4 regions of the Pseudomonas sp. H2_D02 genome follow, and region 3 is predicted to be linked to each of the others. Evidence: predicted binding sites of a transcription regulator. Region 3 holds the regulator's gene; each other region holds the start of a gene.
What was found. Region 3 encodes sigma-54, which starts transcription at its own class of promoters, with help from an activator protein. Its sites were predicted from a motif close to ANTGGCATNNANNTTGCTNT; they were not measured.
Positions count from the first base shown of each region.

Region 1 (5,755 bases), 530 kb from region 3:
GCTTGTCAGTGACCTTCTGCAACTGCTGAGCCTCATTGCTGAGGTGTACCGATTCCCCATTGCTGACAGTGGCGGCCTGTTCGGCTGGCTTGGATTTGCCGGTTTCGGCGGTTTCCTTGCTGGCGCTGGTACGCGCAGTCCCTGTCACAGGTGAGGAGCTGTTTAAACGATTGAAATCGATGACCATGGTAAAAAACCTCTGGGTATTTGGACGCTTGCCATGTTTTCGGCCATCCCCAAAAAAACTTTAGGCTCATTTTTCAATGAACGAGCGCACGTCTGCGCTTGCCTTTGCGTAAGGCACAGTCTAGGGAACACCGAGGTCAAGCGCCAGCCTGTCTACCCTCCTTACATAGCCACTTCCACCTGGCCAGGCGCCATTACTTGCGCCTTGATGACTCGTTGGGAGTTGAGGTTCTTCACCCGAATCTGTTCGCGCATGCCGCCGTTGGACAGGGCCTCGCCCGGCATCCGCACGGCTAATGTGCCACTGCGGGCGGTGATGACCACCTGGTCGCCCTTGCGAACCACTTCGGCCTGTTCCAGATGTACCTGCGTGATCACTTGGTCAGCGACCATTGGTCGGACAAGTTTCTGACCAATGGCTTCATCAACGGAAGTCAGGAAGCCCTGGCTGATCTGGCTGACGTCGCGTTCACGCAGCACCACGTCCTGGGGTTCGACAATCCCGGCGCGCTTGAGCGGGCGAGTGGTGGTGACAATTTCGCGATACAGGCGCACTTGAGCGGGCACGAACACCGTCCAGGGGGCCGCGCTGTCGCAACGAACCTTCACCGTGACGCGGCCCAGCGGCCTGGCCGGACTCTCCAGCGAGGCAGTCAATTCCTTGTCGCACATTGGCATCCGCAGGCGCGGGTCGAGCTGGTTGACTTCGATCTCGTAGCGACCTTCGGTTTGACTGGTTGCCAGATAGTCTTCTACGGTGAACTCAAGAAAGCCCTGAGTGACGCCGATAAGGAGATCAGGCAAGGTTACTTCAGCAGCACCGACGGCAGGACCGCCAGAAGCGAGCAGGCAGGCAGCCAGCAGTGCACCGAGCCAGTGGCGGCAGTGAGTGGTCAGGCGTCGAGAAAATGTCGTTTGTGCGTTCATGCCGGTTCAATAGCAAGCCCCGTGCCGTTTAGTGATGAATGCGCGACGGACACATTAGCGTGATTAGGAGTCAGGGCATGGCGGGAGTGATGGATTCGGTAAACCAGCGCACACAGCTGGTGGGTCAGAATCGCCTGGAGCTGTTGTTGTTCCGTCTCGATGGCCAACAGTTGTATGGAATTAACGTATTCAAGGTTCGCGAAGTGCTGCAATGCCCTAAGCTGACCCTGATGCCTAAATCCAGTCCCGTCGTGTGCGGTGTGGCGAATATCCGGGGAGCGACGATCCCGATTCTCGACCTGGCGATGGCGACCGGTTCCGGTCGGTTGCTGGATCAGAGCAATCCGTTTGTGATCATCACCGAGTACAACACCAAGACCCAAGGGTTCCTGGTGCGGTCGGTGGAGCGCATCGTCAACATGAACTGGGAAGAGATCCATCCGCCACCCAAGGGGACGGGGCGCGACCACTACCTCACGGCGGTGACGCGGGTCGACAACCAGTTGGTGGAGATCATCGACGTGGAGAAAATCCTCGCCGAAGTCGCGCCAACGCCGGAGACCATTTCCGTCGGCGTGGTGGATGCCGAGACGCAGCACAAGGCGGTTTCCCTGCGGGTGCTGACCGTCGATGATTCGTCGGTGGCACGCAAGCAGGTCACGCGTTGCCTGCAGACGGTCGGCGTCGAGGTGATCGCCCTGAATGACGGACGGCAAGCGCTGGATTACCTGCGCAACCTGGTCGACGAGGGCAAGCGGCCGGAAGAGGAATTCCTGATGATGATTTCCGACATCGAGATGCCGGAGATGGACGGGTACACGCTGACGTCGGAGATCCGCAGCGACCCGCGCATGCAAAAATTGCACATCATCTTGCATACTTCGCTGTCCGGGGTATTCAACCAGGCGATGGTCAAGAAAGTCGGCGCCGATGACTTCCTGGCCAAGTTCCGGCCCGATGACCTGGCTTCCCGGGTCGTCGAGCGAATCAAGACAGCAGGTTAAAAAGGTCGGGCGCATTGTGCGCCCGGCAAGTCAACACAGTGAAAAGAGGCGGTATCTTGTCTACGGGTAATTTGGATTTCGAACAGTTCCGGGTCTTCCTGGAAAAAGCCTGTGGCATCTTGCTTGGTGAGAACAAGCAGTACCTGGTGTCGAGCCGTCTCAATAAAATGATGGAACAACAGGGCATCAAGTCATTGGGCGAACTGGTCCAGCGTATCCAGAGCCAGCCGCGCAGTGGCTTGCGTGAGATGGTCGTGGATGCCATGACCACCAACGAAACCCTGTGGTTTCGTGATACCTATCCCTTTGAAGTCTTAAAGAACAAGGTGTTGCTGGCGGCTATCAAAGCCAGCCCGGGCCAACGCTTGCGGATCTGGTCGGCGGCGTGTTCGTCGGGCCAGGAACCCTATTCGCTGTCGATGTCCATCGATGAGTTCGAGCGGACCAACCTCGGCCAGCTGAAGGCAGGCGTGCAAATTGTCGCCACCGACCTGTCCGGGACCATGCTCAATAACTGCAAGACCGGCGAGTACGACAGCCTGGCCATTGGCCGTGGGTTGTCACCCGATCGTCTGCAGCGTTATTTCGACGCGAAAGGGCCGGGCAAGTGGGTGGTCAAGGCGCCCATCAAGAGCCGAGTGGAGTTCCGTTCGTTCAACTTGCTGGACAGCTACGCCAGCCTGGGCAAGTTCGACATCGTGTTCTGCCGCAACGTGCTGATCTACTTCTCCGCGGAAGTGAAGAAGGACATCCTGATGCGTATCCACAGCACCCTGAAGCCGGGCGGTTATCTGTTCCTTGGCGCGTCGGAAGCGTTGAACGGCTTGCCGGATCATTACCAGATGGTCCAGTGCAGCCCGGGGATCATCTACCAGGCGAAGTGATTGGCTTGTAAAAGAACGGGAGCCCCAAGGGCTCCCTTTTTTTGCCTGATGATTTCCACTTGCCACCGTCCCCTTGTGGGAGCGGGCTTGCTCGCGAAGGCGGTGTTTCAGTCAAGACAACTTTCACTGTTACACCGCTTTCGCGAGCAAGCCCGCTCCCACAGTTTGGATCTCATTGCGCCTGAGAAGCGGCAGAAAAGCGGCAGCCGGCGGAAACCGATTGCCGCTTTTCTGGCATTGCCGCTTTGCCGATCCCCGCAAAGCCCCGGTTTACGGGCTTTTTCAAAGTGGCACGGCACTTGCTAAAGCCATCGTACGTACATTCTGGTCACCCAAAGGTTTCCGACATGAGCATCAGCTTCGATAAAGCGCTCGGTATCCACGAACAGGCCTTGAGCTTCCGCGCCCAGCGTGCCGAAGTCCTGGCCAACAACATCGCCAACGCCGACACCCCGAACTACAAGGCGCGTGACCTGGACTTCTCCAAGGTCCTTGCCGAGCAGAACGAAAAAGCCAAGAACGGCCACTTCGCCTTGAACATGACCAACAACCGTCATATCGAAGCCGAAGGCGTGGGCAGCGGCGACGAGTCGCTGATGTACCGCACGCCGATGCAACCGTCGATCGACCAGAACACCGTGGACGCTCAACTGGAACAGTCCAACTACGCGGAAAACTCCGTGAACTTCCAGGCCAGCTTCACCCTGCTCAACAGTAAATTCAAAGGGCTGGTATCAGCCCTGCGTGGAGAGTAAGCCATGTCGATCGCGAGCGTTTTCAATATCGCCGGCAGTGCCATGAGTGCCCAGACCACTCGCCTGAACACCGTCGCCAGTAACATCGCCAACGCCGAGACCGTCTCGTCGAGCATCGACCAGACCTACCGCGCCCGTCATCCGGTGTTCGCCACCATGTTCCAGGGCGGCCAATCCACCGGCGGCGACTCGCTGTTCCAGGAGCAGGACGCGGCCGGGCAGGGCGTGCAGGTGCTCGGCGTGGTCGAGGACCAGAGCAACCTCGAAGCCCGCTACGAGCCCAATCACCCGGCGGCCGACGCCAAGGGCTACGTCTACTACCCGAACGTCAACGTCGTTGAAGAAATGGCTGACATGATTTCCGCCAGTCGTTCTTTCCAGACCAACGCCGAAATGATGAACACCGCCAAAACCATGATGCAGAAGGTCCTGACCCTCGGTCAGTGATAAGGGGCGAGTCACATGAGCGTCACTAACACCACCGGCGGTTTGAGCCTCAACGAGATCCTCGCCAACTCTTCGGTCAAGACCAACACCACGACCGATGGCCTGGGCGCGGCAACCAGTGCGGCGACCGGCAAGAAGGAGCTGGGCAAGGACGCGTTCCTGCAATTGCTCGTGACCCAGCTGAAGAACCAGAACCCGCTGGAGCCCCAGGACAACGGCGAATTCGTGGCCCAATTGGCGCAGTTCAGCAGCCTGGAAGGCATCACCACGCTCAACGAAACCGTGAGTGGCATTGCGGGCAACTACAACTCGTCCCAGGCCTTGCAAGCTTCTTCGCTGGTCGGTCGGTCGGTGATCGCGCCCGGTGACAAGGCTGTGGTCGACACCTCCAAGAGCCTCAACGGCACCGTGGTGGTACCGGCGGCAGTGTCTTCCCTCTCGGTCAAGATCATGGACAAGGATGGCAAGACTGTCCGCACTATCGACCTGGGTAGCCAGAAGGCTGGCAACTCCGCCTTCATCTGGGATGGCAAGAACGACGCGGGCACGACGGTCGAGTCGGGCACGTACACCTTCGCGGCCTCGACCACCATCGACGGCCAGGCCACGTCGCTGATCACCAACCTGCCGGCCACGGTCAGCAGTGTGACGATCAGCCAGACGGGCGGTGAGCTGATGCTCAACCTGGCCGGGCTGGGCAGCATTGCCCTGTCCAAAGTACAAACTATTGGTATGTAGAGCCGACTAACCGGCAAAAGGAGTCAACATGTCTTTCAACATCGGCCTTAGCGGTCTCTATGCAGCCAACAAACAGCTGGACGTGACCGGCAACAACATCGCCAACGTGGCGACCACCGGTTTCAAATCGTCCCGCGCGGAATTCGAAGACGTCTACTCGGCCACCAAGCTGGGTTCGGGCAGCAAGACCGTCGGCAACGGCGTGCGCCTGGCCAACGTTTCCCAACAGTTCGGCCAGGGTGACGTGAACAACACCGGCAACGTGCTGGACATGGGTATCCAGGGCCAGGGCTTCTTTGTCCTGGATAACGACGGTTCGTTGAGCTACACCCGTGCCGGTACCTTCAAGACCGACAAGGAAGGCTACGTCACCAACAGCGATGGCACTGCACGCCTGCAGGGCTACGGCGTGGACGCCAACGGCAAGATCCTCAACGGGATCCTGACCGACCTGCGCATCGACACCTCGAACCTGCCGCCGCAAGCCACCAGCCTGGTTTCGTCGACCATCAACCTGAACTCGACGGCGACGCCGATCACTGCCGCGTTCAACCCGGCCGATACCGCTACTTTCACCAAGCAGTTCACCACGCCGATCTACGACACCCAGGGTAACCAGCACTCGATGGACCAGTACATGGTCAAGACTGCCGGTAACACCTGGAACGTCTATACCTTGATCGATGGTCGCAACCTGAACGGCAGCTTGCCGACCACGACCGGTGCCACCGCGCCAGTCCCCTCCACCATGAACTTCGATTCGAGCGGCAAGTTGACCTCGGTCACCACTCCGCCAGCGACGGTCAACAGCGAT
Region 1 is NZ_CP162816.1:5,416,734-5,422,488, reverse strand. It holds gene flgM (flagellar biosynthesis anti-sigma factor FlgM) at 1-187, opposite strand, end outside; gene flgA (flagellar basal body P-ring formation chaperone FlgA) at 349-1,113, opposite strand; gene AB4N42_RS24850 (chemotaxis protein CheV) at 1,191-2,117, shown strand; gene cheR (protein-glutamate O-methyltransferase CheR) at 2,174-3,001, shown strand; gene flgB (flagellar basal body rod protein FlgB) at 3,349-3,756, shown strand; gene flgC (flagellar basal body rod protein FlgC) at 3,760-4,203, shown strand; gene flgD (flagellar hook assembly protein FlgD) at 4,219-4,941, shown strand; gene flgE (flagellar hook protein FlgE) at 4,970-5,755, shown strand, end outside.
Region 1: the regulator sigma-54 is predicted to act here: its motif matches at 3,288-3,307, upstream of flgB (flagellar basal body rod protein FlgB).

Region 2 (5,755 bases), 590 kb from region 3:
GTATTGGATAAATTTGTTGGCCTCTATCTGGGCGGCGAAAAACGTTTCCACGGTTTCACCGCTCAGCTTGTAGATCGGCGCCTGGGCTACGGCGGCGGCAATGACTTCACGTTCGCGCTGACGGTCTTCCACGGGTTTGCCGCTGTCCCATTTGCTCAGCGCCACTTGATCGGCGATCAGCAGGCGTTCGCCGATGGCATTGAGTAGCGGGGTCAGGGCTTCGGGGGCGTTGTTGGCCTCGGCTGTGGAACATAGCAGTGCTGCAGACAGGGCGAGGCAAATCTTCAAGCGGGAAGTCATTGGCAATCTCGTCTTGTGAGGGAAGCGGCGCATCATCATGCACGTAACCTGCGCCCATAAAAAAGGCCTCCCGAAGGAGGCCTCTCTTTAACTCACGCCGTGCGTGGCGGCGCTTACTGGATCAGCAGCTGTAGTACAGCTCGTATTCCAGTGGGTGTACGAAGGTGCGAACCTTGATTTCTTCTTCGCTTTTCAGTGCGATGTAAGCGTCGATGAAGTCATCGCTGAATACGCCGCCCTTGGTCAGGAACGCACGGCCCTTGTCCAGCTCTTCCAGGGCTTCTTTCAGGCTGCCACAAACCTGTGGGATTTCCTTGGCCTCTTCAGGCGGCAGGTCATACAGGTTCTTGTCAGCGGCATCGCCAGGGTGGATCTTGTTCTGGATACCGTCCAGGCCAGCCATCATCAGTGCAGCGAAGGCCAGGTATGGGTTGGCAGCCGGATCCGGGAAGCGCGCTTCGATACGGCGGGCTTTCGGGCTGTTCACGTAAGGAATACGGATCGAGGCGGAACGGTTGCGAGCCGAGTAGGCCAGCATCACCGGGGCTTCGAAGCCTGGCACCAGACGCTTGTAGGAGTTGGTCGACGGGTTGGTGAAGCCGTTCAGGGCCTTGCCGTGCTTGATGATGCCGCCGATGAAGTACAGGGCGGTGTCCGACAGGCCGGCATAACCTTCGCCAGCAAAGGTGTTCTTGCCGTCCTTGGAGATCGACATGTGCACGTGCATGCCCGAACCGTTGTCGCCGTACAGAGGCTTCGGCATGAAGGTCGCGGTGCGGCCGTAGGCGTCGGCAACGTTGTGTACGCAGTACTTCAGGGTCTGTACTTCGTCAGCCTTCTTCACCAGCGTGTTGAATTTCACGCCGATTTCGTTCTGGCCGGCAGTCGCCACTTCGTGGTGGTGAACTTCGACGGTCTGGCCCATTTCTTCCAGTGCGTTGCACATGGAGGTACGGATTTCGTGGTCGAAGTCGAACGGTGGAACCGGGAAGTAGCCACCCTTGATGCCTGGACGGTGGCCTTTGTTGCCGCCTTCCACGTCCTGGTCGGACATCCACGAACCTTGTTCGGAGAAGATCTTGAACATGGAGCCGGAGATGTCGGACTTGAACTTGACCGAGTCGAAGATGAAGAATTCGGGCTCTGGACCGAAGAAAGCGGTGTCGCCGATACCGGTGGACTTCAGGTATTCCTCGGCACGGTGGGCGATGGCGCGTGGGTCGCGGTCATAGCCTTGCATGGTCGAAGGTTCGATGATGTCGCAGACCAGGATCAGGGTCGGCTCTTCGGTGAACGGGTCCAGGACGGCAGTGCTGTCGTCCGGCATCAGGATCATGTCGGAGGCTTCGATGCCTTTCCAGCCGGAGATGGAGGAACCGTCGAACATCTTGCCGATTTCGAAGAATTCGTCGTCCAGTGCATCACGGGCCGGCATGGTCACGTGATGTTGAGTGCCTTTGGTGTCAGTGAAGCGCAGATCAATCCACTTGACGTCATGATCTTTGATGAGTTGAACCGACTTCGACATATGTCCTCCGGGTGGCTTCGGGCGGGTAGTGGAGTGCCCTTAGATATGGGTGATGCCGGCGCGAATACTCTGCCAAGGCAACCTGCCTCACAAGGGAGCAAATTGCATGCCAGTGCCCCACCATGGGTTTTTTGCACCAAATCCACGCTTTTAAAGGCGTAAATCCAAGATTGTCGGACAATAACGCACTGCAATGTGGCGCCGTCAATCAATAATGACCTGTTTTGGTGCATGCAAAACCATCTGCACATTAACTGGTTAAACCTTGAGCAATTTCCGCTATAATCCGCGCCCCCCTTTTTCGGCTGGCCGTTCGCGCGCTGTTTTCATGAAACTAATCGTAAAAGTCTTCCCCGAGATCACCATCAAGAGCCGCCCGGTACGGATGCGTTTCATCCGCCAGTTGGCCAAGAACATCCGTGCCGTGCTCCGTGACCTGGACCCGGCCGTGGTGGTGAACGGCGTGTGGGACAACCTCGAACTGGAAACCCGCGTCAGCGAACCCAAGCTGCTGAAGGAAATGACCGAGCGCCTGAGCTGCATGCCAGGCATCGCGCATTTCCTGCAGGTCGACGAATACCCGCTGGGTGACTTCGACGACATCCTCGCCAAATGCATGCTCCATTATGGTGATGCGCTGGCCGGCAAGATCTTTTCGGTTCGCTGCAAGCGCGCCGGCAAGCACCCGTTCAGTTCGATGGACGTGGAACGTTATGTCGGCAGCCAGTTGCGCTCGGCAGTGCGGCGCCGCCGGTATTTCGCTGAAAGACCCGCAGATCGAAGTACGCATCGAGATTCGCGACCAGCGGTTGTTCGTGATCCACAGCCAGCACGACAGCATCGGCGGATATCCGCTGGGCTCGTTGGAGCAGACGCTGGTGTTGATGTCCGGTGGTTTCGACTCCACCGTCGCCGCCTACCAGATCATGCGTCGCGGCCTGATGAGCCATTTCTGCTTCTTCAATCTCGGCGGGCGTGCTCACGAATTGGGCGTAATGGAAGTGGCGCACTTCATCTGGAAGAAGTACGGCAGCTCCCAACGCGTGTTATTTGTGAGCGTGCCGTTCGAAGAAGTCCTGGGCGAGATTCTCGGCAAAGTCGATAACAGTCATATGGGCGTCATTTTGAAGCGTATGATGTTGCGTGCCGCGACGAGCATCGCCGACCGCCTGCACATCGACGCGCTGGTGACCGGCGAGGCGATTTCCCAGGTATCGAGCCAGACGTTGCCGAACCTGTCGGTGATCGACTGCGTGACCGAGAAACTCGTGCTGCGTCCGCTGATCGCCAGCCACAAGCAGGACATCATCGACACGGCCAACGAGATCGGCACCGCCGATTTTGCCCGGCACATGCCGGAGTATTGCGGCGTCATCTCGGTCAACCCGAAGACGGCGGCCAAGCGCGGGCGTGTGGAACACGAAGAGAAAGAATTCGACATGGCGGTACTCGAACGCGCGATCGAGAACGCCAGGCTGGTACCGATCGATCGGGTCATCGACGAATTGGGCCAGGACATCCAGATTGAAGAAGTCGGCGAAGCGCTGGCCGGTCAGATCATCATCGACATCCGTCATCCGGACGATGCTGAAGACGACCCGCTGAGCGTCGCCGGCGTCGAGGTACAAACGATGCCGTTCTATGCAGTGAACGCGCGTTTCAAGGAACTGGACCCTACTCGCCAGTACCTGCTGTATTGCGACAAAGGCGTGATGAGTCGCCTGCATGCCCACCATTTGCTCAGTGAGGGGCATGCCAATGTGCGCGTTTATCGACCGAGCTAAGTGCCCGGGGCTGTTTGCCTGTGGCCTGCGTCACCGGCCCCCCGACGCCGCCGACACGCTGTAACTGTCGGACTCTACTGTAAATCGCTGCCACGACCTGTCAGCACACCGAATCCTCTGATCGAGATACACAAGTGATCGAAAATCTACGCAACATCGCCATCATTGCTCACGTTGACCATGGTAAGACCACCCTGGTAGACAAACTCTTGCGTCAATCCGGCACCCTGGAGCGCAACGAGCTCAACGACGAGCGCGTGATGGACTCCAACGACCAGGAAAAAGAGCGCGGTATTACCATCCTGGCGAAAAACACCGCCATCAACTGGAACGGCTACCACATCAACATCGTGGACACCCCGGGCCACGCCGACTTCGGTGGTGAAGTAGAGCGCGTGATGTCGATGGTCGACTCCGTGCTGCTGCTGGTCGACGCCCAGGACGGCCCTATGCCGCAAACCCGTTTCGTGACCAAGAAGGCCTTCGAAGCCGGCCTGCGTCCGATCGTGTGCATCAACAAGGTTGACCGTCCAGGCGCGCGTCCGGACTGGGTCCTGGACCAGATCTTCGACCTGTTCGACAACCTGGGCGCCACCGAAGAACAGCTGGACTTCAAAGTCGTCTACGCCTCGGCCCTGAACGGTATTGCCGGTCTGGACCACACCGACATGGCTGAAGACATGACCCCGCTGTACCAGTCGATCGTCGACAACGTACCTGCGCCGAAAGTCGACCGTGACGGTCCGTTCCAGATGCAAATCTCCGCACTGGACTACAACAGCTTCCTGGGTGTTATCGGTGTTGGCCGTATCGCCCGTGGTCGCGTCAAGCCGAACACTCCAGTCGTGGCTATCGGCGCCGATGGCAAGCGTCGCAACGGTCGTATCCTGAAGCTGATGGGTCACCACGGTCTGCACCGTGTAGACGTCGAAGAAGCGGCTGCCGGCGACATCGTCTGCATCAGCGGCATGGACTCGCTGTTCATCTCCGACACCCTGTGCCACCCGGACACCGTTGAAGCGATGAAGCCGTTGACCGTCGACGAGCCAACCGTTTCCATGACCTTCCAGGTAAACGACTCGCCATTCTGCGGTAAAGAAGGCAAGTTCGTGACGTCCCGTAACATCAAGGAGCGTCTGGACAAGGAGCTGCTGTACAACGTTGCACTGCGCGTTGAAGAAGGCGACTCGGCTGACAAGTTCAAGGTCTCCGGCCGTGGCGAACTGCACCTCTCGGTACTGATCGAAACCATGCGTCGCGAAGGCTTCGAAATGGCTGTAGGTCGTCCGGAAGTGATCATCCGCCTGGTTGACGGCGTGAAGCACGAACCGTTCGAAAACGTCACCATCGACCTGCCGGAAGAATCCCAGGGCAAGGTGATGGAAGAGATGGGCCTGCGTAAGGGCGACCTGACCAACATGGTGCCGGATGGCAAGGGCCGTGTACGCCTGGAATACAACATCCCTGCTCGCGGTCTGATCGGTTTCCGTAACCAGTTCCTGACCCTGACCAACGGTGCTGGCATCCTGACCTCGATCTTCGACCGTTACGACGTGATGAAGTCGGGCGACATGTCCGGTCGCCAGAACGGCGTTCTGGTTTCGGTTGAAACCGGCAAGGCACTGACCTACTCCCTGGAAACCCTCCAGGCGCGTGGCAAGCTGTTCGTCGAGCACGGCCAGGAAATCTACGGTGGCCAGATCGTTGGTCTGAACAGCCGTGACAACGACCTGGGCGTGAACCCTACCAAGGGCAAGAAGCTCGACAACATGCGTGCTTCGGGCAAAGACGAAACCATCGCCCTGGTTCCACCTGTTCGCTTCACCCTGGAACAGGCCCTGGAATTCATCCAGGACGACGAACTGTGCGAAGTGACGCCGAAGTCGATCCGCCTGCGCAAGAAGATCCTGGACGAAAGCGAGCGTACCCGCGCCGCCAAGAAAGCCAAGGCCTGATTGCTTTAGCCTCGGCTGAATGAAAAACGCCCCCGGTTGCGAGACCGGGGGCGTTTTTTTGTGCCTGGGATTTTATGTGGCGCCTGTAGGGCCCCATCGCGAGCAAGCTCGCTCCCACAGTGGATTTATGTCGGACACAAAATCTGTATCCGCTGAAAATCAACTGTGGGAGCGAGCTTGCTCGCGAT
Region 2 is NZ_CP162816.1:255,455-261,209, reverse strand. It holds gene AB4N42_RS01140 (chorismate mutase) at 1-300, opposite strand, end outside; gene glnA (type I glutamate--ammonia ligase) at 422-1,828, opposite strand; partial or broken gene thiI (tRNA uracil 4-sulfurtransferase ThiI) at 2,157-3,612, shown strand; gene typA (translational GTPase TypA) at 3,747-5,567, shown strand.
Region 2: the regulator sigma-54 is predicted to act here: its motif matches at 1,923-1,942, upstream of glnA (type I glutamate--ammonia ligase).

Region 3 (5,755 bases):
AAGAATGCCGACGGCACGACGCTCAACACCCACCAGGGCTGCCGGGTCTATGGCAACAGCCATGGGTTTATCGGCGGTTACGCATCGACCCGCCACAGCCTCAGCTGCGTGATGATCGCCGAGGCCGACGGCCAGATGCAGCGCGATTACTGGTATGACGTGAATCGCCAGGGCACGTTGCTGGCGGACCCGGTCAGCATCGGCCAGAAAGCCGCACAACGGGCAGCCAGTCGCCTGGGCGCTCGGCCGGTACCGACCTGCGAGGTGCCAGTGCTGTTTTCCGCCGAATTGGCCGGTGGCCTGTTCGGCAGCTTCCTGTCGGCGGTGTCCGGCGGCAATCTATATCGCAAGTCGTCGTTCCTCGAAGGCGCGTTGGGCCAGAAACTTTTCCCTGAATGGATGACCATCGACGAGCGCCCACACCTGATGCAAGCCATGGGCAGTTCGGCGTTCGACGGCGATGGGCTGGCGACCTACGCCAAGCCGTTCGTGGAAAACGGTGAACTGGTTTCATACATCCTTGGTACGTATTCGGGCCGTAAACTTGGCATGCCGAGCACCGCTAATGCGGGTGGCGTGCACAACCTGTTCGTCACTCACGGTGAAGAAGACCAGGCGGCATTGTTGCGGCGCATGGGGCGTGGCCTGCTGGTCACCGAATTGATGGGCCATGGCCTGAACATGGTCACCGGGGATTACTCCCGTGGCGCGGCGGGTTTCTGGGTCGAGAATGGCGAGATCCAATTCCCGGTCCAGGAAGTCACTATCGCGGGGAACATGCGTGACATGTTCAAGCAGATCGTGGCGGTGGGGAACGACCTGGAGCTGCGCAGCAACATCCGCACCGGTTCGGTGTTGATCGAGCGTATGACGGTGGCGGGTAGCTGATATTCAGGGCCGAAAAAAAGGCGCGTCATCCATTTGGGTGACGCGCCTTTTTTGTTCTCAGAATTTCCTGTGTGGCGAGGGGATTTGATCCCCTCGCCACAGTTATTCCCCTTCGTCGAAATAATTGTTGATCAGCGCGACCAAGGCATCCATCGCTTCCTGTGCCTGTTCGCCCTCGGTGCTCAAGTGAATCCTGGTGCCCTTGCCCGCAGCGAGCATCATCATCGCCATGATGCTTTTTCCGTCGACTGCTGTTTCAGGCGTGCGCCCGACGCGGATCGTGGTGTCAGGGAATTTACCCGCCACACCCACAAATTTCGCCGATGCCCGGGCATGCAAACCCAGCTTGTTGATGATTTCAATTTCCCGAGCAGGCATCGCGATGTGAATCCTTTAGCTGAGGTCGCGGTGGCGAACCTGGACGTTCTTCAGGGATTGTTGCAGGAGCTGACCCAGACGCTCGGTCAGGTAGACGGAACGGTGATGACCACCGGTGCAGCCAATGGCGATCGTGACATAGGCCCGGTTGCTCGCTGCGAAGCGGGGCAGCCATTTGAGGAGGTAGCTGGAGATGTCCTGGAACATTTCCTCTACGTCCGGTTGGGCAGCGAGATAATCGACCACTGGCTGGTCCAGTCCGGACTGCTCGCGCAGCTCCGGTTTCCAATACGGGTTGGGCAGGCAGCGAACATCGAACACCAAGTCGGCATCGACCGGCATGCCGCGCTTGAAACCGAACGATTCGACGAGAAACGCCGTTCCCGGTTCAGGCTGGTTCAGCAGGCGCAACTTGATGGTGTCGCGCAGCTGGTACAAGTTCAGGTGCGTGGTGTTGACCTTGAGGTCGGCCAGGTCGGCGATGGGGCCGAGCAGTTGGCTCTCGTCATGGATCGCTTCAGCCAGGGAGCGGCTGGCGTTGCTCAGCGGGTGGCGTCGACGGGTTTCTGAAAAGCGCTTGAGCAGTGTTTCTTCGTCGGCATCCAGGTACAGCACATCGCATTGGATATGCCGGTTGCGAACTTCTTCGAGCAATTCCGGAAATCGCGACAGATGGCTGGGCAGGTTACGGGCATCGATGGACACGGCGACCAGCGGTTGCGCGAGTTCGGTGTGGATCAGGGCGCGCTCGGCCAATTCCGGAAGCAGGCCAGCCGGCAGGTTGTCGATGCAATAGTAGCCGCTGTCCTCAAGCACATTGAGGGCCGTGCTTTTACCTGAGCCGGAGCGGCCACTGACGATGATCATGCGCATGTTTAATGGCCGTTCTGCTCGTCCAGGACTACCTGATACAAGGCTTCGTTGCTCGGGGCGCTGCGCAGTTTTTCGCGTACTTCCTTGCGATCCAGCATGCTGGCGATCTGGCGCAGCAGCTCCAGGTGCGCATCGGTTGCGGCTTCCGGGACCAGCAAGACGAACAGCAGGTCGACCGGGGCGCCATCGATGGCGTCGAAATCTATGGGGGCTTCAAGGTGCAGCAGCGCGCTGATAGGCGAGGCGCAGCCCTTGAGGCGGCAATGGGGGATGGCAATGCCGTTGCCAAAACCGGTGGAACCGAGTTTTTCACGGGCAACCAGTGCCTCGAAGACATCCTGCATTTCCAGATCCGGCACTTCGCGGTGGATCAGGTTGGCGATTTGTTCGAGGGCTTTCTTTTTACTGCCGCCCGGCGCGTTCACTTGGGAACGGCCGGGGGTCAGGATGGTTTCTAGTCGGATCATGGATTGGGGGGGTTAACGACCGGTTGCGCCCTGGAGGAGGCTCTGGGTCTTTTCCTTATGCTTTTTGAGTTGGCGATCCAGCTTGTCGGTCAGCAGGTCAATCGCGGCATACATGTCTGTGTGCTCTGCGTTGGCAACCACTTCTCCGCCGGGAATATGCAGCGTGGCTTCGATTTTCTGCAGCAGTTTTTCGACGCACATCGTGACTTGCACGTTGGTGATCTTGTCGAAATGCCTTTCCAATCGGTCGAGTTTTTCGCCGATGTAGGTGCGCAGGGGTTCGGTCACTTCCAGTTGGTGTCCACTGATGTTGACTTGCATACAGCTTCTCCTTCGTTGCCAGTGCATAAAGCGGCAGGCTGGGTTGCCTGCCACTGGAACGCTGTGGCGTGGCCTGTTACATCAACCGCTTGCGTTCGCTCGAAGGTGCGATCCCGAGGGATTCGCGGTATTTGGCGACGGTACGGCGGGCCACCTGAATGCCTTGTGCCTCCAGTAAACCAGCGATCTTGCTGTCACTCAACGGCTTTTTCTGATTTTCCGCGGCGACCAGTTTCTTGATGATCGCGCGGATGGCCGTGGACGAGCATTCGCCGCCTTCCGAGGTGCTGACATGGCTGGAGAAAAAATATTTCAATTCATAGATTCCCCGCGGGGTATGCATGAATTTCTGGGTGGTCACCCGTGAAATCGTCGACTCGTGCATGCCCACTGCCTCGGCAATGTCATGCAGGACCAACGGTTTCATCGCTTCATCACCGTATTCCAGGAAGCCGCGCTGATGCTCGACGATCTGGGTCGCCACTTTCATCAGGGTTTCGTTGCGGCTCTGCAGGCTCTTGATGAACCAGCGCGCTTCCTGCAACTGGTTGCGCATGAACGTGTTGTCGGCGCTGGTGTCGGCGCGTTTTACGAAACCGGCGTATTGGGCGTTGACCCGAAGTTTCGGCACCGATTCCTGGTTGAGCTCCACCAGCCAGCGATCATTGTGCTTGCGCACGATCACGTCGGGGACAACGTATTCAGGCTCGGTGGATTCGATCTGCGAGCCGGGCCGTGGATTGAGGCTTTGCACCAGCTCGATGACTTGGCGCAGCTCGTCTTCCTTGAGTTTCATGCGCCGCATCAGTTGGCTGTAGTCGCGGCCGCCCAGCAAGTCGATGTAGTCGGTGACCAGTCGCTTGGCTTCGGCCAGCCACGGTGTCTTGGCGGGCAACTGGCGCAGTTGCAGCAAGAGGCATTCGCCCAGGCTGCGGGCGCCGATGCCGGCGGGTTCGAACTGCTGGATGCGGTGCAGGACCGCCTCGACCTCATCCAGCTCGATGTCGAGCTCGGGGTCGAAAGCTTCGAGAATTTCTTCGAGTGTCTCGTCCAGGTAGCCCTGGTTGTTGATGCAATCGATCAGGGTCACGGCGATCAGGCGATCGGTGTCGGACATCGGCGCCAGGTTCAGTTGCCACAGCAAGTGGCTTTGCAGGCTTTCGCCGGCGGAGGTGCGGGTGGTGAAGTCCCACTCGTCGTCATCGCCGCTTGGCAGGCTGCTGGCGCTGGTCTGGTAGACGTCTTCCCATGCCGTATCCACGGGCAGGTCGTTGGGAATGCGTTCGTTCCACTCGCCGTCCTCGATGTTATCCACCGTCGGGGCGGCTTCCTGATAGGACGGTTCCGGGATTTCGGCAGGGGTTTTCTGTTCGACGTTGTCGGCCAGCGGATCGGAGTTGTCGAAGTCGTCGCCTTCTTCCTGGCGTTCGAGCATCGGATTGGACTCCAGGGCCTCCTGGATTTCCTGTTGCAGGTCCAGGGTCGACAATTGGAGCAGGCGGATGGCCTGTTGCAGCTGCGGCGTCATCGTCAGCTGCTGGCCCATTCTCAAGACTAGCGATGGTTTCATGGCAGGGGCTTAACACCTTATTCGCCGGCCGCACATGCGCCATCCACTACAAGGGCGCCGGAGCGCCAAACTTAAGCAAATTATATGCCTGAAACTGAGGTGTTTGCCTAGAGCGTCGCCACAATAAAATTGGCGACGCCCGGCGATGCACCAGACATCTGCGCTTACAGGCGAAACTCGTGACCCAGATACACTTCCTTGACCAGTTCATTGGCCAGGATAGTCGCGGAGTCGCCTTCGGCAATCAACTGGCCGTCATTGACAATGTAGGCGGTCTCGCAGATATCCAGCGTCTCGCGCACGTTGTGGTCGGTGATCAGCACGCCGATCCCCTTGGCCTTGAGGTGATGGATGATCTGCTTGATGTCACCGACCGAAATCGGGTCCACGCCGGCGAACGGTTCGTCGAGGAGGATGAATTTCGGCGCGGTGGCCAGGGCACGGGCGATTTCCACGCGGCGACGTTCGCCACCGGACAGGCTCATGCCCAGGTTGTCGCGAATGTGGCTGATGTGGAATTCCTGCAGCAGGCTTTCCAGTTCCTGTCGACGGCCGGCCTTGTCGAGTTCCTTGCGGGTCTCGAGGATGGCCATGATGTTGTCGGCAACCGACAGTTTGCGGAAGATCGAGGCTTCTTGCGGTAGATAGCCGATCCCGGCCTTCGCCCGGCCGTGCATCGGCTGGTGGCTGACGTCCAGGTCGTCGATCAGGACGCGGCCCTGATCGGCCTGGACCAGGCCGACGATCATATAGAAGCAGGTCGTCTTGCCCGCGCCGTTGGGGCCGAGCAGGCCAACGATCTGGCCGCTCTCGATGGACAGGCTGACATCGCGCACAACCTGGCGGCTCTTGTAGCTCTTGGCCAGGTGTTGGGCTTTCAGAGTTGCCATTACTGGGCCTTTTGCTCGTCGGTTTTCTTTTTCGGCTGGATCACCATGTCGATACGCGGACGCGCCTCGGTGACCTTGCTGCCAGTGGCACGACCCGCGCTGGCCAGTTTCTTGACCGTGTCATAGACGATTTTCTCGCCTTGGGTCACGTTGTTGTCCTTGTCGACAACCTTGGCGCGGTCGATCAGGACAACGCGGTCCTGGGCGGCGTGATACTGGATGGTAACCCCATAACCCTGTACAGGCTTGGTGTCGCCCGCGGTTTGCAGTTGTTCGAAGTAGGCCAGGTTGCCCACCGAAGTCACCACGTCGATATCGCCGGACTGGGTGCGGGTGATGGTCACGGTGTTGCCGGTCACTTTCATCGA
Region 3 is NZ_CP162816.1:5,950,753-5,956,507, reverse strand. It holds gene pmbA (metalloprotease PmbA) at 1-888, shown strand, start outside; gene AB4N42_RS27320 (HPr family phosphocarrier protein) at 991-1,266, opposite strand; gene rapZ (RNase adapter RapZ) at 1,282-2,139, opposite strand; gene ptsN (PTS IIA-like nitrogen regulatory protein PtsN) at 2,142-2,606, opposite strand; gene hpf (ribosome hibernation-promoting factor, HPF/YfiA family) at 2,619-2,927, opposite strand; gene AB4N42_RS27300 (RNA polymerase factor sigma-54) at 3,004-4,497, opposite strand; gene lptB (LPS export ABC transporter ATP-binding protein) at 4,662-5,387, opposite strand; gene lptA (lipopolysaccharide transport periplasmic protein LptA) at 5,387-5,755, opposite strand, start outside.

Region 4 (5,755 bases), 820 kb from region 3:
CAGCACTCATTCGGCCTGCAGCGTCACGCAGATGGGCATCGCGGCGTATCTGGAGAATGGCGGCTACGATCGGCACTTGCGCTACATCCGTCAGGAGTACCGCAAGAACCTCAGCGCATTCCAACTGGCGGTCCAGCAGTATTTCCCGGAAGGCACGCAAATGAGCCGTCCCACCGGCGGCTTCATCCTGTGGGTCAGCCTGCCGGGGCGGGTCAATACCCAGGAATTGCATGTACAGGCGTTGCAGCAAGGCATCAGTATTGCGCCGGGGTTGATCTTCAGTAATACCGAACAGTTCAACCATTGCATTCGTCTGAACTGCGGCACACCCTGGAACCGTGAGGCGGAGCGGGCCCTGATGACGCTGGGGCTGCTGGCGAAGCAGTTATGCCAGGAGACCGCCAACGGATACCTGTAGCAGGCCTTGTGTCGCTTCGATGTGCTTGTCAGCGCCTCATTATCAGGCCAGCATTAGGGTCTCTGCCGTAAGTGCCGTTGTGTTTATGAAAACCATTGTTCCTGCTGTCTGGGTTTTGATCGGCCTGTTGAGTGCCTTCCACATGGGAGGCGTCGCCGTGGCGGCTTCAGCGCAGGAGAAGCCGGCCGCCAGTATTACCAAGGACACGCCGAAGAGCGCAGCGGCCAAGAAGGCTCCCGCCAAGAAAACAGCACCCGCGAAAAAAAGCGCGCGCCTATCGCTTCCAAGAGCAAATCCGCCCACGAAGTCGCCAAGACGCCACTGCCTCCGGCCAAGCTGGATCTGAGCCTGCCCCATGGCATGGTCGAAGAGCTGCAACCTCCGGGCAAGGCGCCATTACCCAAGCGCGAGCCAATGCTGCCGGCGATGTTCGGAGAGAAGCCCGGTCCGTTCCAGCTTAACGGCCGCCTGTTGAGCAACGAGATGCAATTGCCGCTGCGCAATCAGGAGCGCAACGAGGTGGAAGGCGCCGCGCTCGAGTTCGAATTCAAGCAATAGGCCGGGCGCAGTCCTGCTGTTCGTCGTTGACTGCCCAGTCATCGCACCTTCTGCGAAAAAACACGGGGACGGTAATTTAAAACACCTGTTTTAGCCGTTACTCTGTTGTTGTTACCAATCATTACCTGTCGTGAGGTATTCCTCGTCATGAAGTGCCGTGAGGGCTGTGGCGCCTGTTGCATCGCCCCTTCCATCAGTTCGCCCATCCCGGGCATGCCCCAGGGCAAGCCGGCGGGAGAACGTTGCGTACAGTTGTCGGTCGATAATCTGTGCCAGATCTTCGGCCAACCGGAGCGCCCGGCGGTGTGCTCGGCGTTTGTGGCCGACATCGAGGTCTGCGGCAGCAGCAGCGACGAAGCCATTCGGTTGATTGGATGGTGGGAGCAGGTCACGGCAGCGTAGTGGGGCAATCGTCAAGACTGACATGAACGAACTTGGACAATAAGGAAAACAACCTATGGGTTCGCTGCATCGTATGGCTGTGTTGTGTGGTTTGACCGTGTTGTTGGCGACGGCTACCGCACAGGCAGAGGACTGGCAGGTCGCCAAGGACAAGGAAGGTATCCAGGTGTCACTCAGTGAAGTGACCGGTTCCAAATACAAGGCCTACCGTGGCGTGACCGTCATGAAGACCACCATGGCGAAATTGCGAGCCCTGCAGGAAGACGTGCCTGGTGCCTGCGCCTGGATTCATGAATGCAAGAGCCAGAAGCTGCTCAAGCATGAAGGCAACAAGAGCTGGACCTACACCCAGTTCAATACGCCGTGGCCGGTGACGTCCCGTGATTCCGTATTGGAAGTCACCACCGAGGAGGGCGCCGATGGCAGCCTGACCCGTCAGCTCAAGGGCTTGCCTGAGTACTTGCTTGAGGAGAAGGGCTTTGTGCGTGTGACCAAGGTCGACGGTTTTTGGAAGTTCACCCCCAAGGGCGCGGATCAGGTCGAAGTGATCTATCAAGTCCATACCGAGCCGGGCGGTAGCGTACCATCCTTGGTGGCCAACAAGTTCGTGGTGGACGCGCCGTTCAATACGCTGAAAGCGTTGAAAGAGCGCGCCGAAAAATGACGGCTACCGCCACGTGAAGAAACCGCCCTCGAGGCGGTTTTTTCATCTATGCCGTTGGCAACTCAGCGGAACGATTGTTTCGCCGTCAATGTCGAGATGAAGGCAAGCCCTGCCATGAATTGATCAAGGAGACACCGATGCAAAAGTGGGAAATCACTTTCGTTGACGATCACGGCGAAGCCATCGCCGAGCAGTTCGATTACGACCAGGAGCCCACCATGGAGCAGGCTGCCCAGTTGATCCGGCAGAAGCTGCTGCCAGTCCCCGCCAAGCTTGACCTCAACGACCTGGAAGGTCGCACCGAAGACCCTACGCTCAAAAGTCTCAAAACCCAAAACAGCATTGAAATCATCAGCATTAAACCGATTTCATGAAAATCCTTGTCTGGTCCCGCTTGGCAGCGGCGATGACTTGAAGCTACTCTGCAATCGAGATCAGCGAAAGGATCGCCAAGGTCCGGTCTTGTCAGCTACATGCTTGTGTCCCGACGGTCAGTTGATGCCGTACTGCTTGTAACCGCAGGTTGCACGCACGGGAAGACGGAAAGTCTATCCATCGGTCTGAGGAGGACGTTTCATGAGCACAGCCTATCAAGAAGACATCAGCACCAGCGTGCTGCGCCGCATGAAAGAGGGCGGTTTCGATTTCTCCCAATTCCATCCCATCGAGTTCTACGCCATTTTCCCCGACGAGGAGCGGGCGCGCAGGGCGGCGGGTCATTTTCGCGGCGAATCGTTGAATGCGCAGATCAGTGCTCGCGAAGATGGAGCCTGGTCGTTGGAACTGAGCCGGGTGATGTACGCCACCTATGATGACATCGGCGACTTCGAGCTGAACTTCGAAGCCGTGGTGGAGCCCCTGGGTGGCATCATCGAAGGTTGGGGCGTCAAGCAGGAGATCCGGCGCCTGCAGGCCTGACATTTTCCTTGTGCCTCACAGCAACGGCTGACCTTTGTGTCGGCCGTTTTCATGTCTGGCATGTCCGCTGTTCATCACTGTGCCCTCTCTATCTTGACTATGCTCAGGGATAGCGACGTCCTGCGTCGCAATGAAGCGAGGCAAGCCGGATAGGGATATCCGCTGCACCACAAGGGTGCCCGGCCTGTCGAGGGATAAACCAAGCTGTTGATCATAAAGCGTTTATGCCGCTGGCACGGGCCTTGCGACGCCTGAGCCGGGGTGACAAGGAGTACGGCATGATCCGCACTGGTTTTGATGAAATGTACGATGCCGACGGCCAGGTCCGCCCACATTATCGAGCGTTCGCCCAATGGCTGGCCGAAACGCCCGACGAGCTCCTGGCACAACGGCGACGCGAGGCCGACCTGTTGTTTCATCGCGCCGGCATCACGTTCACGCTTTACGGCGATGAGCAGGGAACGGAGCGCCTGATCCCTTTCGATACCATTCCGCGCAGCATTCCCGCCAGTGAATGGCGAATGGTCGAACGTGGATGTATCCAGCGGGTCAAGGCGCTGAACATGTTCCTGGCCGACCTTTATCACGAACAGCGGATCATTCGGGCCGGCATCATTCCGGCCGAGCAGGTCCTGGCCAACGATCAATATCAACTGGCGATGCAGGGGCTGGATCTGCATCGCGATGTCTATGCCCACATTTGCGGTGTCGATCTGGTGCGCGACGGTGACGGCACGTACTACGTGCTCGAGGACAATCTGCGTACGCCCAGCGGCGTCAGCTACATGCTCGAAGACCGCAAGATGATGATGCGCCTGTTCCCCGAACTGTTCGCCGCCCAACGCATCGCACCGATCGACCATTATCCGAACCTGCTGCTCGATACGCTGAAAAGCGCCAGTCACTTGGACGACCCAAGCGTCGTGGTCCTGACCCCCGGGCGTTTCAACAGTGCGTTTTTCGAACACGCCTTCCTCGCCCGTGAGATGGGCGTCGAGCTGGTGGAGGGCGCGGATCTGTTCGTGCGTGACGACAAGGTCTTCATGCGCACCACGGACGGACCGAAAGCCGTTGACGTGATCTACCGTCGCCTCGATGACGCCTTCCTCGATCCGCTGGCCTTCAATCCGCAGTCGATGCTCGGCGTGCCGGGGCTGCTGTCCTCCTACCGTTCGGGCAACGTGGTGTTGGCCAACGCCATCGGCACAGGTGTGGCGGATGACAAATCGGTGTATCCGTTTGTCACCGACATGATCCGGTTCTACCTGGACGAGGAGCCGATCCTGAGCAACGTCCCCACCTGGCAATGTCGTAACCCCGCTGAACTTTCCCATGTGCTGGCGAACCTTGCGGACCTGGTCGTCAAGGAAACCCAAGGCTCCGGCGGTTACGGCATGCTGGTGGGGCCAGCCTCGACGACGGCGCAGATCGACGCCTTCCGCGAGCGGATCAAGGCCAAGCCGCATGCGTACATCGCTCAACCAACGTTGTCCTTGTCGACGTGCCCGACCTTTGTCGAAAACGGCATCGCGCCGCGCCATATCGATTTGCGTCCGTTTGTCCTGGCGGGGCGAGAAACCCGCGTGGTGCCGGGTGGCCTGACCCGCGTGGCGCTGCGCGAAGGTTCCCTGGTGGTGAATTCTTCACAGGGCGGAGGCACCAAGGACACTTGGGTGGTCGAGGAATGAAGGAGCTGCCATGTTAAGCAGGACCGCCTCGGACTTGTATTGGATGTCGCGTTATCTGGAGCGCGCGGAAAACCTCGCGCGGATGCTCGACGTCAGTTATTCGCTGTCATTGATGCCCCAGGATGGGCGCGGCGACGGCTTGCATGAACTGGCCATGCCATTGCTCATTACCGGCACGCTGGATGACTACCGGGACAGGCACGGCGATCTGCACGCCGAGCGCCTGCTGCATTTTTTCGCCCTGGAGGCGGCCAACCCCGCCAGTATCTACAGTTGCCTGGGTTCCGCACGTGCCAGTGCCCATGCGGTGCGTGGCCGAATCACCGCCGACATGTGGGAAAACGTGAACGCCACCTGGCTGGAAATTCGCCAGATCGCCGAGCTGGGCCTGGGTCGCTACGGCATGAGCCGTTTCTGCGAATGGATCAAGGAGCGGTCCCATCTGTTTCGCGGCGCCACCTACGGCACCATCATGCGCAACGATGCGTTCAGGTTCATACGCCTGGGAACGTTCATCGAAAGGGCCGACAACACCCTGCGCCTGCTCGACGCCCGCTACGAAATGGCCGGCGACCAGGCCCATGCTGTCAACGACGGCACCGCCCACGCCTACTATCAATGGAGCGCGTTGTTGCGAGCGCTGTCTTCCTTCGAGGCCTACACCGAAATCTACCGTGACGCCCCCGGTGCCCGGCATGTGGCTGAACTGCTGTTGTTGCGTGCCGACGTCCCGCGCTCCTTGCGGGCCTGCACCGAAGAGATCGACCAGATTCTCGCCAGCCTGCCCGGCAGCAACGGTCGGCAGGCCCAACGCCTGGCGGCGGAGATGGACGCACGCCTGCGCTATACCGGCATCAATGAAATCCTCGACGGTGGGCTGCACGCCTGGCTCACCGAATTCATCCCACTGGTCCGTGAACTGGGCAATGCCATTCACAGTTCCTACCTGGAGGTCATATGAGACTCTCGATCAGCCACGAAACGGCCTACCACTATGAAGACCAGGTTCGCGCAAGCATTCAGTACCTGCGCCTGACGCCGCACGACAGCGAACGCCAGCACGTGCTGAGCTGGCAGCTGGACCTGCCTCGACCGGTGCGGTCGCAG
Region 4 is NZ_CP162816.1:5,132,599-5,138,353, reverse strand. It holds gene AB4N42_RS23455 (aminotransferase-like domain-containing protein) at 1-418, shown strand, start outside; partial or broken gene AB4N42_RS23450 (translation initiation factor 2) at 504-976, shown strand; gene AB4N42_RS23445 (YkgJ family cysteine cluster protein) at 1,124-1,378, shown strand; gene AB4N42_RS23440 (START domain-containing protein) at 1,434-2,042, shown strand; gene AB4N42_RS23435 (hypothetical protein) at 2,180-2,416, shown strand; gene AB4N42_RS23430 (ribonuclease E inhibitor RraB) at 2,619-2,960, shown strand; gene AB4N42_RS23425 (circularly permuted type 2 ATP-grasp protein) at 3,239-4,648, shown strand; gene AB4N42_RS23420 (alpha-E domain-containing protein) at 4,659-5,609, shown strand; gene AB4N42_RS23415 (transglutaminase family protein) at 5,606-5,755, shown strand, end outside.
Region 4: the regulator sigma-54 is predicted to act here: its motif matches at 3,190-3,209, upstream of AB4N42_RS23425 (circularly permuted type 2 ATP-grasp protein).